Regions from separate parts of the Roseovarius sp. MBR-79 genome, predicted to be linked through region 1. Evidence: riboswitches for the same ligand, from Rfam matches in the RefSeq annotation. Region 1 holds a riboswitch; each other region holds the start of a gene.

Region 1 (4,595 bases):
TTGCGCTGCTGATTGCCGGGGCGTTCATCATGGTGGCGATCCTCAACAATCTGGGGTCGATCCTCGGGGAATGATCCCGAGCGGATTTGTGACAGTTTCTTGACACGCATCAAGGCGGGCGGCCCTGCAAAAGGTTAGGATCGGGCTTATCAATCCAGATCGTCAGGGAGTGTGTGTATGACCGAGACCGCCGCCAACACCGAAGCCCTTACCGAAACCGCCCCTGAAGCGATCTCTGCGCCCGGATCGGCACAGCCGGCGGTGGCCTCGCTCCGGCAGGCGTTCGAGAACGGTGATTATCCCTATGAGACCCGCCTCAGCCGCCGCAGTTACGAGGCGCAGAAAGCGCGGCTTCAGGCCGAATTGCTGAAGGTCCAGCTCTGGGCGCAGGAGACGGGGCAGAAATTCGTGCTGATCTTCGAGGGGCGCGACGCGGCCGGCAAGGGCGGCACGATCAAGCGCTTCACCGAGCATCTCAACCCGCGCGCCGCGCGTGTCGTGGCGCTCAACAAGCCCTCGGACGTGGAGCGCGGGCAATGGTATTTCCAGCGCTATATCGAGCATCTGCCCACGGCGGGCGAGATCGTGCTCTACGACCGCTCGTGGTATAACCGCGCAGGCGTGGAGCGCGTCATGGGCTTTTGCGAGCCGCATGAATATCTCGAGTTCATGCGCGAGACACCCGAGTTGGAGCGGATGCTGGTGCGCTCGGGCATCCGGCTTTTCAAATACTGGTTCTCGGTCACGCAGGGCGAGCAGCGCACCCGCTTTGCCAGCCGCGAGACCGATCCGTTGAAACTCTGGAAGCTGAGCCCCATCGACAAGGCCAGCCTCGACAAGTGGGACGATTACACCGAGGCCAAGGAGGCGATGTTCTTTTACACCGATACCGCCGACGCGCCCTGGACGGTGGTCAAGTCCGACGACAAGAAGCGCGCGCGGCTCAACTGCATGCTGCATTTCCTGAATTCGATCGACTACCCCGGCAAGAATCGCAAGATCGCCCATGCACCCGATCCGCTGATCGTATCGACGGCGCAGCACGTTCTGCACAAGTCCGACCACATCCTGGGCAAGTCGCTGCATCCCGACGCGCGCGCCGGGCGGTGAGGGCGCGGCTCAGGTCGACCGGCTGTCAAGCCAGCGCCGACACCCGGCGTCGACCGCGCGGTGCAAGAGCAGCGTGAAGACCGCCAGCACGATGAGGGCCGCGAACATCAGGTCGATCTTGGCGCGCCCGTTGGCCAGCAGCATCAGATAGCCAAGGCCCTTTGACGCACCCACCCATTCGCCGATGATCGCGCCGATCGGAGCATAGACCGCCGCCAGCCGCAGCCCCGAGGCAAGTCCGGGCAGGGCGGCGGGCACGCGGATATGCCACATGAGCCGCGCGGGGGTCGTCCCCATGACGCGCCCAAGATCAAGAAGCGGCTGCGGCGTGCGCATCAGCGCGTCAAAGAACGCCGACGTGACGGGAAAATAGATGATGAGCAGCGCCATGGCGATCTTGGAGGCAAGGCCATAGCCCAGCCAGAGCGTCAGGATCGGCGCGAGGGCAAAGACCGGGATCGCCTGCGAAAACACCATCATCGGGCGAATGAGCCGACGCGCGACCGGCGAGGCGGCAAGACCGATGGCCGAGGCCCCGCCCAGCACCGCGCCAAGCGCCAGCCCGATGAGCACCTCGGCGGCGGTGATCAGGCCATGTTCGGCGATGAGCGCGCGGCTGCTCCAGAGGGTCTCGGCCACGCGCGCGGGGCCCGGCAGGATGAAGGGCGGCAGGGACGCCAGCACCACCAGCGCCTGCCACAGGCCAAGCGCCAGCGCCACCGTGCCGGCAAGGATCAGGGCGCGGTTCATGCGCCTGTCCCGAGGTCGCGCAGCCGCGCCAGAAGGCTCCCCTGAACGGCGAGGGTGTCGGGATCGTCGACCGCACGCGGGACCGGGCCGGGGGGCGGCGCGACGGTCTCGAGACCGGCCTCGGACAGGATGTGGATGGCGTGGCCCATCCGCGCGGCCTCCCCGGGATCATGGGTCACCATCCACACGGTCCGCCCTGCCAGATGCGCGGCGGCGAGGTCCTGCATCTGCGCGCGCGTGCCCGCGTCGAGCGCCGAAAAGGGCTCGTCCAGAAGGACAATGGGGCGGTCCTCCATCAATGTGCGCGCAAGGGCCACGCGCTGCCGCTGTCCGCCCGAGAGGGTATGGGGACGCTTGCGGGCGTGCGGGCCAAGGCCCATCCGGTCAATGATCGCGCGGGCGCGGGGCAGGTCGGGCGATTGCCCGCGCAGCCGTGCCCCGAGCGCCACGTTTCCCAGCACGTCGCGCCACGGCAGCAGGTCCGCGCCCTGTGCCATGAGCGCGATGCGCCCCGCAAGCGGCCGCCCGTCAGAGGCGGATATGCAACCCTCGAAGCGCGTCACCTCGTCAAGCCCTGCCACAAGCCGCAGCAGCGTGGTCTTGCCCACGCCCGAAGGGCCGAGCAGGCAGGTGATCCGCCCGCCCTCGATCTCGAGGCGCAAGGGGCCAAACAGCCGCTCCGCGCCGATACGGGCGGTGCCGTCGATCAAAAGCGCGGGGGCGGCGCACATGGGCGGTCCTCGGTCAGGGGCGCGCAGGGAGGGGGGCGTGGGCGTGCTCCGTTCCCTCCGCCGGTGCGAGCCGGATCAGGTTCGATGGGTTGGCGCGTGCCTCTCAGCCCTTGCGGGCACCCCAACGGATGCGCGCTGCGTAGCATCGCGGGCGCGCCGGGGCAAGTTTTCCGGCACGCGTTCAGGTTTTGTTAAAGAACGCTTGCGATACTGTGCCCATCGGCGTGGAGAGGGATATGAACGGGTTGATCAACCGCGCGCTCGATTGGTTCGTGCGCGACACGTATGGCGAGGCGCTCCGGCGGGCGCTGGTGGAGGCGCTGTCGCTTGGCGAGGCGGCGTTCGAGCCGCTGATGCCCTGCGCGCCGGAGGTGACCGAGCGGCTGCTCGCGGCGCTGGCCGAGCGGGTGGGGCGCGCGCCCGAGGAGGTGCTGGAGGATCTGGGCACCTATCTGGTCTCGCAGCCGCGCACCGAGGCGGTGCGCAGGCTCTTGCGCTTCGGTGGCGTCGATTTTCTCGATTTCCTGCACTCGCTGGAGGATTTGCCGGATCGCGCGCGTCTCGCCATGCCGGATTTTGCCCTGCCCGAAATCCGGCTTCATCCCGAGATGCCGGGGCTTTACCGGATCGAGGTGGGGGCATGCCCGCGGGCGGGGCTTCCGCTCGGTCCGGTGCTCGTGGGGATGCTCCGGGCGATGGCGGATGACTATGGCGCGCTGGTGCTGATCGGCTCTCGGGGCGCGGATGCCCGGCGCGAGGTGATCGAGGTGCGGTTGCTTGACGCCGCCTTTGCCCACGGGCGCGCCTTTGATCTCGGCGCGGGGCCGGTCGTGCGATGACCGCGGTCGCGGCGCTTGACGCGATGCTCGCGCGGCTTTGCCCGATGTTCGCCCTTGTCGGGCCGACCGGGCATGTGCTGGCCGCCGGGCCGACGCTGGCCCGGGTCCTGGCCCCGCGCGAGAGTGTCGGCGCGCGGTTTCTGGAACTGTTCGAGGTGCTGCGACCGCAGAGTGTCGACACCATGGCCGGGCTGGCTGCGCTGGAGGGGGCGCGGCTCCGGCTTCGGCCACGCACGGGCACCTCTCATGTGCTCAAGGGCGTGGTGTGCCGCCTGCCCGGGGACGGATCGCTTGGCCCTGCGGGCGGCGTGGTCCTCAACCTTTCCTTCGGCATTTCGGTGGTCGAGGCGGTGCGCGATTACGCCCTGACGGGCGCGGATTTCGCGGCGACCGACCCAACCACGGAAATGCTCTACCTGCTCGAGGCCAAGAGTGTGGCAATGGAGGAATCGCGCCGCCTCAATCACCGACTGGAGGGGGCGCGCCAGGCGGCACAGGAACAGGCGCTCACCGACCCGCTGACCGGGTTGCGCAATCGCCGCGCCTTCGACCTTGCGCTTGCGCGACTTCGGGAAACGGACCAACCCTGCGCTTTCCTGCATCTCGATCTCGACCATTTCAAGCAGGTCAACGATACCCAAGGCCATGCGGCGGGGGACCTGGTCTTGCGCGTGGTGGCGCGGCGGATGCTCTCGGTGGTGCGCGTCGACGACATCGTCGCGCGGGTGGGGGGGGATGAATTTGTCCTGCTTCTGCCCGGGATGACGGACAAGGCCGACCTTGATCCTGTCGCGAGGCGGCTGATTTCGGTGATCGAGGAACCGGTGAGCGATGGCGCGCGGTGCCATCGCGTTTCCGCCAGCATCGGGGGTGCCCTGGGCCGGATGCGGGCCGGTGACGAGGCAGAGGCGCTCATGGCTGTGGCTGATCGCGCGCTTTATGCCGCCAAGGACGCCGGTCGCGGTCGCTTCGTGATCGCTCCCGCGCCACCGGTCGCCTCCTCCGCCGCAGCCCGGCACGACGGTCAGGGGGTGGCAATGCGTTCCAGATAGGACCACACATCGCGCGCCTTTTCCGCATCGGGCAATTTGTAGGCCATCTTGCCCCGGGCGGTCGGATCGTCCAGATACGCCCGAAGAAATTCCGTCGCATCGCGCACATAGAC
Region 2 (4,595 bases), on a different contig from region 1:
ATTGGCGGACCATCTCGCCGGGTGTGCTGTCCTCGGGGGCAAAGGCGTGGAGCGCGGCAAGCCGGGTGCAATCGAGGGTGATGCGCTGATGCGCCGTCGGAGAGGCGGGGCGGGGCCGGCTGCTTGCCCCCGCCGCCTGTGCCAGTGCGGCCATGGTCACGGGAGCGGGGGCCGCGATGTTGAGCGCGGATGGCAACGCTCCGTCACGCAGGCACAGCGTTACCAGCACCTGCGCCAGCGTGCGCGGCCCGATATAGGAGCGCAGCGGCCCTGCGCCATCAGCGAAGACATCAAGCGTGATCTCCCCCGTCCCCCGCGCCACGTTCAGAAGCAGCGCATCCGCGCCCGCCACATTCCCGATCCGCAGCGCGCAGACCTCAAGCCCCCGGTCACGCCACGCGCGCCCCACCGCTTCCATCTCCAGCTTGGCCGCGCCATAGGCATTGGCGGGCGCGCAAGCGGTGTCCTCGGTGATATGCTCGCCCGATCCGTAAACCGCCGAAGACGAGGCCAGCAACACCCGCGTGATGCCCGCGCTTTCAGCCGCCGCAAGCGTGGCCTCGGCAAGTATCCGGTTGTGCGCCAGATCGTGGCCCGCGCCCGGCACGACCCCCGCCAGCGCCACCAGCGCCCGGAATGTCTGTCCGCTCCGCGCCTGATGGTCGATGAGTGCGCGCGACCCCTCCATCGGGTCCCACAGAAGCGCCCCCGCCGGCACCATCCGACGATATTGTGGCACGACAGGCACAGCCGAAACCGGCCAGTGCCACAACACCATCCGTCCGACCCGTCCCGATGCCCCGGTCAGAAGAACCGGCGCGCGCGCCCTGTCCGTCATGCGCCCCCTCTTTCCGGGGACATGACCCGCCCCGGCCCCTCGCGGTCTATCAATCAATGCCGCCTCTCGACAAGAGACCGCCGTCGGGACGCCACATTCGCTTGAACTGCGCAGATCGTCGTTCTACCCTCACCCTTGCAGGGGAGTCCCGCCTTGGGGACTGAGAGGCTGACAGGTGGTGACACCGGTGAGGCGACCCTTTGAACCTGATCCAGTTGATACTGGCGTAGGAAGCTCGGGAACCGCGCGCCGCATGGCGGTCTGTCTGTTCCGAAGGGGGACCCTTCCCCACGCCTCCCCGTCCACGGCTCATCTGGTGTCTTTGTAAAGCTTGGCTCGAGGAGCACCAACATGAACATCCCCACCCAGACCATCGCCCCCAGCGTGACCACCGGCCCCCTGCCCGCGTCGCGCAAGATTTACGTGGCGGGCAGCCTGCACCCCGATATCCGCGTGCCCATGCGCGAGATTTCCACCCATCCCACGGCGGGCGAGGCCCCCTTGCCGGTCTATGACAGTTCCGGCCCCTATACCGATCCCGAGGCGCAAACCGACATCGCGCGCGGCCTGCCCGCGCTGCGGCGCGGCTGGATCATGGCGCGCGGCGATGTGGCGGCCTATGAGGGCCGCCATGTGAGGCCCGAGGATAACGGCTTTGTCACCGGCGACCGGCTGGTGCCGGAATTCCCGGTGCGGGGGCAACCCCTTCGTGGCACGGGCGGTGCGGCCCCCACGCAACTGGCCTATGCGCGCGCGGGCATCATCACGCCCGAGATGGAATTCGTGGCCATCCGCGAGAATCAGTTGCGCGAGGCGGATGCGGCACCGCGCGACGGCAATGACTGGGGGGCCAGCATCCCAGACCATGTGACCCCCGAATTCGTGCGCGCCGAGATCGCGGCGGGCCGCGCCATCATCCCGGCCAATATCAACCACCCGGAACTGGAGCCGATGATCATCGGGCGCAATTTCCTTGTGAAGATCAACGCCAACATGGGCACCTCTGCCGTTACCTCCTCGATGGAGGAGGAGGTGGAAAAACTGGTCTGGGCGATCCGCTGGGGGGCGGATACGGTGATGGACCTTTCCACCGGGCGCAATATCCACAACACCCGCGACTGGATCATCCGCAATTCCCCCGTCCCCATCGGCACCGTGCCGATCTATCAGGCCTTGGAAAAGGTGAATGGCATTGCCGAAGACCTCACATGGGAAGTGTTCCGCGACACGCTGATCGAGCAGGCCGAACAGGGGGTGGATTATGTCACCATCCACGCGGGCGTGCGCCTGCACATGGTGCCGATGACGGTGAACCGGGTGACGGGGATCGTGTCGCGCGGTGGGTCGATCATGGCCAAATGGTGCCTGCATCATCACCGCGAGAGCTTTCTTTATGAGCATTTCGAGGAGATTTGCGACATCTGCCGCCAGTATGACGTGAGCTTTTCACTGGGCGACGGGCTGCGCCCCGGCTCCATTGCGGACGCCAACGATGCCGCGCAATTCGCCGAGTTGGAGACATTGGGGGAACTCACGAAAATCGCGTGGGCCAAGGAGTGCCAGGTGATGATCGAAGGCCCCGGCCATGTCGCCATGCACAAGATCAAGGAGAACATGGACAAGCAGCTTGAGTGCTGTCACGAGGCCCCGTTCTACACGCTCGGGCCACTCACCACCGATATTGCACCCGGCTATGACCACATCACCAGCGGCATCGGGGCTGCGATGATCGGCTGGTTCGGTTGTGCGATGCTCTGCTATGTCACCCCCAAGGAACATCTGGGCCTGCCCGACCGCGACGACGTGAAAACCGGCGTGATCACCTACAAGATCGCCGCCCACGCCGCCGACCTCGCCAAGGGGTTGCCGGGAGCGCAGCGGCGCGACGATGCGCTCAGCCGCGCCCGCTTCGAATTCCGTTGGGAGGATCAGTTCAACCTCTCGCTCGATCCCGAAACCGCGCGCGATTTCCATGATCAGACCTTGCCCAAAGAGGCCCACAAGGTGGCGCATTTCTGCTCGATGTGCGGGCCGAAATTCTGCTCCATGCGGATCAGCCACGACATCCGCGCCGAGGCGCAGAAAGAGGGGATGGCGGCGATGGCCGAGAAATTCCGCGAAGGCGGCGATCTTTACGTGCCCGTGGCCGAGACCGACAAAGTCTGAAACGGAAAACGCCGCCCGGTTTATCCGGGCGGCGCATCCTTGTCCCTCATCCGCGACTGGCCTCAGGCGGTCAGCGCCTGCTTTGCCTGATCGACGATGGCGTTGAACGCCGCCGGTTCGTGCACGGCGAGATCGGCCAGAACCTTGCGATCCACCTCGACCCCGGCCAGCGCCAGACCGTTGATGAAGCGCGAATAGGTCAGCCCCTCGTCATGGGCGCGCACGGCGGCGTTGATCCGCTGGATCCACAGCGCGCGGAAATTGCGCTTGCGGTTCTTGCGGTCGCGCGTGGCGTATTGGTTGGCCTTGTCGACGGCTTGAGCGGCCACCTTGAAGGTGTTCTTGCGGCGGCCATAGTAGCCCTTGGCGGCCTTGATGACTTTCTTGTGACGGGCGTGGGTGACAACCCCACCTTTGACGCGTGACATATCCTGATTCCTCCTTAACGCGCGTAGGGCATCATCGGCTTGATGATCCCCTCGTCGGCTTTGCTGAGCGTGGTGGTGCCACGCGCGTTGCGGATGAATTTATTGGTCCGCTTGATCATGCCATGGCGCTTGCCGGCCTGTGCGGCCACAATGCGGCCAGAGGCCGTCATCTTGAACCGCTTCTTGCAGCTCGACTTGGTCTTCATCTTGGGCATTTCCGGCTCCTCTTTCGGTCGGTAGAATCGCCAGCCTCGGCATGCCACATCTGGCCGGACCGGCGGAATGAGCGGGTGCTATACGCGCTCCGCCCGAAGAGTGCAAGAGGGCCTGCGCCACACCTCAACCGACCGGAGGATTGCGCCAGCAGGAGGGAGCAAAGGGGGTGACAAGCGCGCGCTCCACCAGGTCCAGCCGGTCCTGCCCGTAGAACGGATCGCCCGCCACCACATAGGTGGGCGAGCCAAAGACCGGCAGGGCAATCGCCTCGGCGGTATTGGCACGGTATATCGCCTGTATGTCCTCGCTGCGCGCGGCGCTCAGGATCGTGTCGGGATCGAGGCCGCAGCCCGCGACCAGCGGGATCAGCGTTCCGGGATCGGAAATGTCGGCATCGTCGCGCCAATGGGCCTGAAGGATGGCGTAGGAGAGCGCATCGGCCCGGTCCCCGGCGGCGATGATCGCGCCGCTGGCCAGCGAGAGCGGCGCGTCGTGATGGGTGGGGCGGTGGCGGATGATCTCGACGCCGCGCAGTTCGGACCAGCGTTCGATCTCGCGCCCGAAGAAGTAATCGACATGCCCTTGCGTGCGCGCGGCAAAGGGCAGGCCCCCCGCCGCCTCGACCACCGGAGACAGCTCGATCGGCTTGTGTTCGAGCCGCACGCCATGGGCCGCGCATATCTCATGCAGCCGCCGCGCCCCCAGCCAGGCATAGGCGGAATGGGCCGAGTAGTAATAGTGGATCACGCTCATGCCCCGAGCCTATGGCGGAGGAGAGCCGGAGGCAAGCGTGAGGATGACGGCACCCGGGGTGGCGGGGTCACGCGGGATTGTTCTGGACCGGGCGCGCGCGGGGCCTACACTGACGGCACCCGGAGGAGACCCGATGCGCGCCCTGCCCCTTTTTCTTGGCCTGCTGGCCGCCCTGCCCTCTGCCGTTGCCTCGG
Region 3 (4,595 bases), on a different contig from region 1:
TCTCAACCCCCTTGCCGAGGGGCGACGATTTCCACACGATCCCCTTCATTCAATCTCTGTTCCGGCCTGAGAGCGGCGGGCACGAAAGTCTCGTTCACCGCCGTAGCCACCTTGGCCCCGCCGTGGCCCAGCTCGATCAACAGCGCGTCGACGGTCGACGCGGCTGTATCCTGTGCGGTGCCGTTAACCGTGATCTTCATGGGCAAACTCCGGGGTTGTTTCGCCGCCCGCCAGCATCTCGGCGGTCATTCGCGCAAGCGCGGGCGACAGCAGAAAGCCGTGGCGAAAGAGGCCGTTGACATGGAGCACGTCGCCCTTGGCCGTGAGGCGCGGCAGGTTGTCGGGAAAGGCGGGGCGCGCGTCCACGCCGATCTCCAGCAGTTGCGCATCGGCGAAGGCAGGGTGGAGCGCGTAGGCGGCGGAGAGCAGTTCCATCACCGAACGGGTCGTGGCGCGGTGGCGTTCCTCGCTTTCGATCTGCGTCGCGCCCAGCATGTAAATTCCATCGCCGCGCGGCACGATATAGAGCGGAAAGCGCGGGTGCAGCAGGCGGACGGGGCGGCGCAGCGTCACATCGGTTGTGCGCAACACCACCATCTCACCCTTGACGCCGCGCAAGTCGGGCAGGCTGTCTTGCGCTGCAAGGCCGCGACAGTCGATCACCACCGGCCCTTGGGGCGCGTCCGTGCCTTGCACAAAGCGCGCGCCACCCTCCTGCAAACGGCGGTGCAGATGGAGCAGCGCCGCGCGCGGGTCGATATGCGCCTCAGCCTCGAAGAACAGGGCGCGGTCATGGCGCTCGGCCAGGTCCGGCTCGAGCGCGGCGAGGTCCTCAGCCTTGACCAGCCGGTGCCCGTTGGTGCGTCGGGCGAACACATCAAGCTCGCGCCGGTCGCGCTCCAGCGTGATCACGAGCGAGCCGCGCCGTGTGACCGTCACGCCCTGCGCTTCCCACCAGTCGGCGGCCTCTTGCCCCAACCGCACCACCGGTTCCTCGGCGGTGAACCCTTCGCAGAAGGGCGCGAGCATCCCGCCCGCCCACCACGAACAGGCCGCTTCACCGGGGAAGGGGGCCGGGTCGATCAGAGTGACGGCCACGCCGCGCGCCCTCAACTCGGTGGCCACGCAAAGCCCGACGACGCCCGCGCCACGGATCGTGACGGCGCGGGTCATGGCCAGACCTCGTGGAAATGATGCACCGGCCCGTGCCCGCGGCCGATATCGAGACGGTCAGCGGCGCGGATCGCGGCGTGGAGCCAGCCATGGGCGCGGGTGACGGCCTCGGACAGGCCAAGCCCCTGCGCCAGCCCCGCCGCGATGGCCGAGGAATAGCTGCACCCGGTGCCATGGGTGTTGCGCGTGGCAATGCGGGGGGCGTCAAGGCGGTGGGGTTCGACGGCCATCAGCCAGTCGGTGCAGGTCTCGCCCGCCGCGTGACCGCCCTTCATCAGAACCGCCTTTGCCCCCAGATCGCGCAGCCGCGCGCCCTGGTCCCGCATCCCGGCGTCGCTCACGGCCTCCGGCAGACCCAACAGCGCCGCCGCCTCGGGCAGGTTGGGCGTGAGCAGATCGGCGCGCGGCAGCAGATGCACGATCAGCGCCGCGCGCGCCGTCTCGGGCAAAAGCCGCGCGCCGGATTTGGCGATCATGACCGGATCGAGCACGACCGGGCCGCGATACCCGGCCAGGGCCTCCGCCACCGTCTCGATCAGCGCGGCATCGCCCAGCATCCCGATCTTGATGGCATCGACGCGGATATCATCCAGAACGGTGGCGATCTGTGCTGCCACCACCTCGGGCGGGACCGCGTGAACCGCTGTCACCGCGACGGTATTCTGTGCCGTGACGGCGGTCAGCACGCTTGCGCCATAGACGCCAAGCGCGGAAAACGTCTTGAGGTCGGCCTGAATGCCCGCGCCGCCGCCGCTGTCAGAACCCGCGATTGTCAGTGCGCACGCCACCATGCCCGCCTCCTCATGTTCGCGGAACGGCCTTCGGGCACCATCGGGGCGGAGGTCCGTTCCCTACGCCGGCATCACCCGGATCAGGTTCGATGGGTTGGCTTGGCACCTCTCAGCCCCTTGCGGGGCACCCCAACGGAATAATGGAGACGTAACACCGCGAACCGGCACCTTCAAGGGTCAGCCGCGCAGACGCAGCCCCTCGGGATCGAACGGCGGATGCTCCAGCACCCGCGCATCATCCGCGCGGCCCAGAAGCGAAACGTGAAGCGCGGTGCCGGGGGTGGCGTGTTCGGCCTTGAGATAGGCCAGAGCGAGGGATTTGCCGACCGCGTGGCCATAGCCGCCCGAACTCACCTGACCCGCGGCCGTGCCACCCGGCAGAAAGATCGGCTCGCCGCCCGAGGCATCGGCCTCGGTCGCGTCGATCTCGAGCAGGACCATGCGGTCGCGCGGCGCGTTATCGGAAATGGCGCGCCAGCTCTCGTGGTTGAGGAAGGGCTTGTCGGGGCGGATGAGGCCCGCCAACCCGCATTCCTGCGGCCAGTATTCGGGCGAATAGTCGCGCCCCCAACTGCCATACCCTTTCTCGAGCCGCAGCGACATGAGCGCGCGGCTGCCCACGGGGCCCGCGCCGATGGCTTTGCCCGCCTCGATCAGGGCCGAATAAAGCCGTGTCTGATCGGCCTCGGCGATGTGCAGTTCCCAACCCAGATCGCCGGTGAAGCTGACGCGCAGCGCGACGGCCTCGACGCCCGCCACGGTCATGCGCTGCGAGCGGAAGAACGGAAAGGCGGCGTTGGAGAGGTCCGCGTCGGTGAGGCCTTGCAGCAGGGCGCGCGATTGTGGCCCCGCGACACTGACCCCGCAGACGGCCCCGGTCAGGCTTTCGAAACGGGTGCCCTCGGGCAGCGGCACCTGCGCGAAGAAGCGCCGGTGATAGCGTTCCGCCGCGCCGCCACCGAGCACCCAGAATTCTTCCTCCCCGAGCCGCGTCACGGTGAAATCCCCCGCGATCCCGCCCCGCTTGCCGATGAGCGGCGTGAGGCAGGCGCGGCCCACCTCCCGCGGCATCCGGTTGGCGAAGAGCGCGTTGAGCCAGTCCTCCGCCCCCGGCCCGGTGACGCGGTATTTGGCAAAATTGGAGATGTCGATGATCCCGGCACGATCACGCAAGCCGCGCGCCTCGCGGCCCACGGCCTCCCACCAGGGCTGTCGGGTGAACCCGGCGCTGTCGGGAATGGCGGCGTCGAAATAGAGCGGATGCTCCCAGCCGAAGTTGAGGCCGAAGCGCGCGCCCATCCCGGCCTGCATGGCATGGATTGGGCGGGTGCGCACGGGGCGGCCCGCGGCGCGCTCCTCGCCGGGGAAATGGATCTTGAAGCGGTGCGCATATTGGTCGGCCACGCGCGCGCGGGTGAAATCGCGCCCGGCCCAGTCGCCGAACCGCGCCAGATCCCAGGCGAACATGTCAAGCGACGGCTCGCCCTCGACCATCCATTCGGCGGAAAGCTTGCCCAGACCGCCCGATTGCGAAAACCCCGGAATGATGCCGCAGCAGCAGAAATAGCCCCGCAGTTCCGGCACCGGGCCAAAGAGCGCCGCCGCGTCGGGCGACCAGATCATCGGCCCGTTGATCACCCGCTTGATACCCGCGCGCCCCACCGCCGGGACACGGTCGATGGCGCGCAGCATGTTCTCCTCGATCCGCTCCAGGTCGTCGGGGAAAAGTTCGTGGCCAAAGCCCTGCGGCGTGCCGTCCTCGGCCCAGAAGCGCATGTCGCGCTCATAGGCGCCGACAAGCAGGCCCTGACCCTCCTGGCGCAGGTAATATTCGCCGTCGCGGTCGGCGACCGAGGGCAGGCGGCGGCCCATGGCAGCGATCTCGGGAATGGCCTCGGTCACGAAATACTGGTGCTCGGTCGGGATGAGCGGCAGCGTGATGCCCGCCATCGCGGCCACTTCGCGCGCCCAGAGACCGGCGGCATTGACCACCCATGGCGTGCGGATCTCGCCCGACCCGGTGCGCACGATCCAGCTTCCGTCGGGCTGCGGCTCGGTGGCGATGACCGGCGTGTTGCGGTGGATCTCGGCCCCGCCCGCGCGGGCACCCGCCGCATAGGCCATGGTCACGCCCGAGGGATCGACATTGCCGCCATCGGGCTCGAACATGATGCAGCGGATGCCGGTGAAATCCACCAGCGGATGAAGCCGCTCGGCCTCGTCGCGGGACACCTCGTGGAAGGCCATGCCATAGCGCCGCGCCTTGGCCTCCTGCAGGCGCAGTTGCTGCACGCGCTCCGTCGTTTGGGCAAGGTAGAGGGAGCCGGGCTGGAACACGCCGCAACCCTGCCCGGTTTCGGCCTCGAGCTGGCGGTAGAGCTGCATCGTGTAATGCTGCATCCGGCTGATATTGGTGCTGTCATGCAGCCCGTGGATATTGGCCGCCGCGTGCCAGGTGGAGCCGGAGGTCAGTTCCGAGCGTTCCAGCAGCACCACATCCGACCAGCCCGCCCGCGTGAGGTGATACAGGATCGAACAGCCGACAAGGCCGCCACCGATCACGACGGCCTGGGCATGGGTGCGCATGGGGATGCCTTTCGAAGAGGGTTGGCGCGCGCGGCGCGGCATGGA

What was found. Region 1 has a riboswitch for thiamine pyrophosphate ahead of ACSSV8_RS17510 (ABC transporter ATP-binding protein). Riboswitches for the same ligand answer to the same signal wherever they lie in the genome.
Region 2: it holds a riboswitch for thiamine pyrophosphate, as region 1 does, so the genes downstream of both, thiC (phosphomethylpyrimidine synthase ThiC) here and ACSSV8_RS17510 (ABC transporter ATP-binding protein) in region 1, are expected to answer to the same signal.
Region 3: it holds a riboswitch for thiamine pyrophosphate, as region 1 does, so the genes downstream of both, thiD (bifunctional hydroxymethylpyrimidine kinase/phosphomethylpyrimidine kinase) here and ACSSV8_RS17510 (ABC transporter ATP-binding protein) in region 1, are expected to answer to the same signal.

What each region holds. Positions count from the first base shown of each region.
Region 1 is NZ_JBRJGP010000024.1:4,749-9,343, forward strand. Features, by position in the region: gene ACSSV8_RS17495 (hypothetical protein) at 1-74, shown strand, start outside; gene ppk2 (polyphosphate kinase 2) at 178-1,110, shown strand; gene ACSSV8_RS17505 (ABC transporter permease) at 1,120-1,860, opposite strand; gene ACSSV8_RS17510 (ABC transporter ATP-binding protein) at 1,857-2,591, opposite strand; TPP riboswitch at 2,627-2,725, opposite strand; gene ACSSV8_RS17515 (heme NO-binding domain-containing protein) at 2,828-3,430, shown strand; gene ACSSV8_RS17520 (diguanylate cyclase domain-containing protein) at 3,427-4,482, shown strand; gene ACSSV8_RS17525 (c-type cytochrome) at 4,455-4,595, opposite strand, start outside.
Region 2 is NZ_JBRJGP010000001.1:39,029-43,623, forward strand. Features, by position in the region: gene ACSSV8_RS00210 (NAD-dependent epimerase/dehydratase family protein) at 1-838, opposite strand, end outside; TPP riboswitch at 968-1,088, shown strand; gene thiC (phosphomethylpyrimidine synthase ThiC) at 1,190-3,004, shown strand; gene rplT (50S ribosomal protein L20) at 3,067-3,432, opposite strand; gene rpmI (50S ribosomal protein L35) at 3,447-3,647, opposite strand; gene ACSSV8_RS00230 (2-hydroxychromene-2-carboxylate isomerase) at 3,772-4,401, opposite strand; gene ACSSV8_RS00235 (vWA domain-containing protein) at 4,535-4,595, shown strand, end outside.
Region 3 is NZ_JBRJGP010000007.1:38,738-43,332, reverse strand. Features, by position in the region: gene ACSSV8_RS08815 (thiazole synthase) at 1-1, opposite strand, end outside; gene thiS (sulfur carrier protein ThiS) at 3-200, opposite strand; gene ACSSV8_RS08805 (FAD-dependent oxidoreductase) at 184-1,173, opposite strand; gene thiD (bifunctional hydroxymethylpyrimidine kinase/phosphomethylpyrimidine kinase) at 1,170-1,964, opposite strand; TPP riboswitch at 2,005-2,106, opposite strand; gene ACSSV8_RS08795 (GcvT family protein) at 2,142-4,550, opposite strand.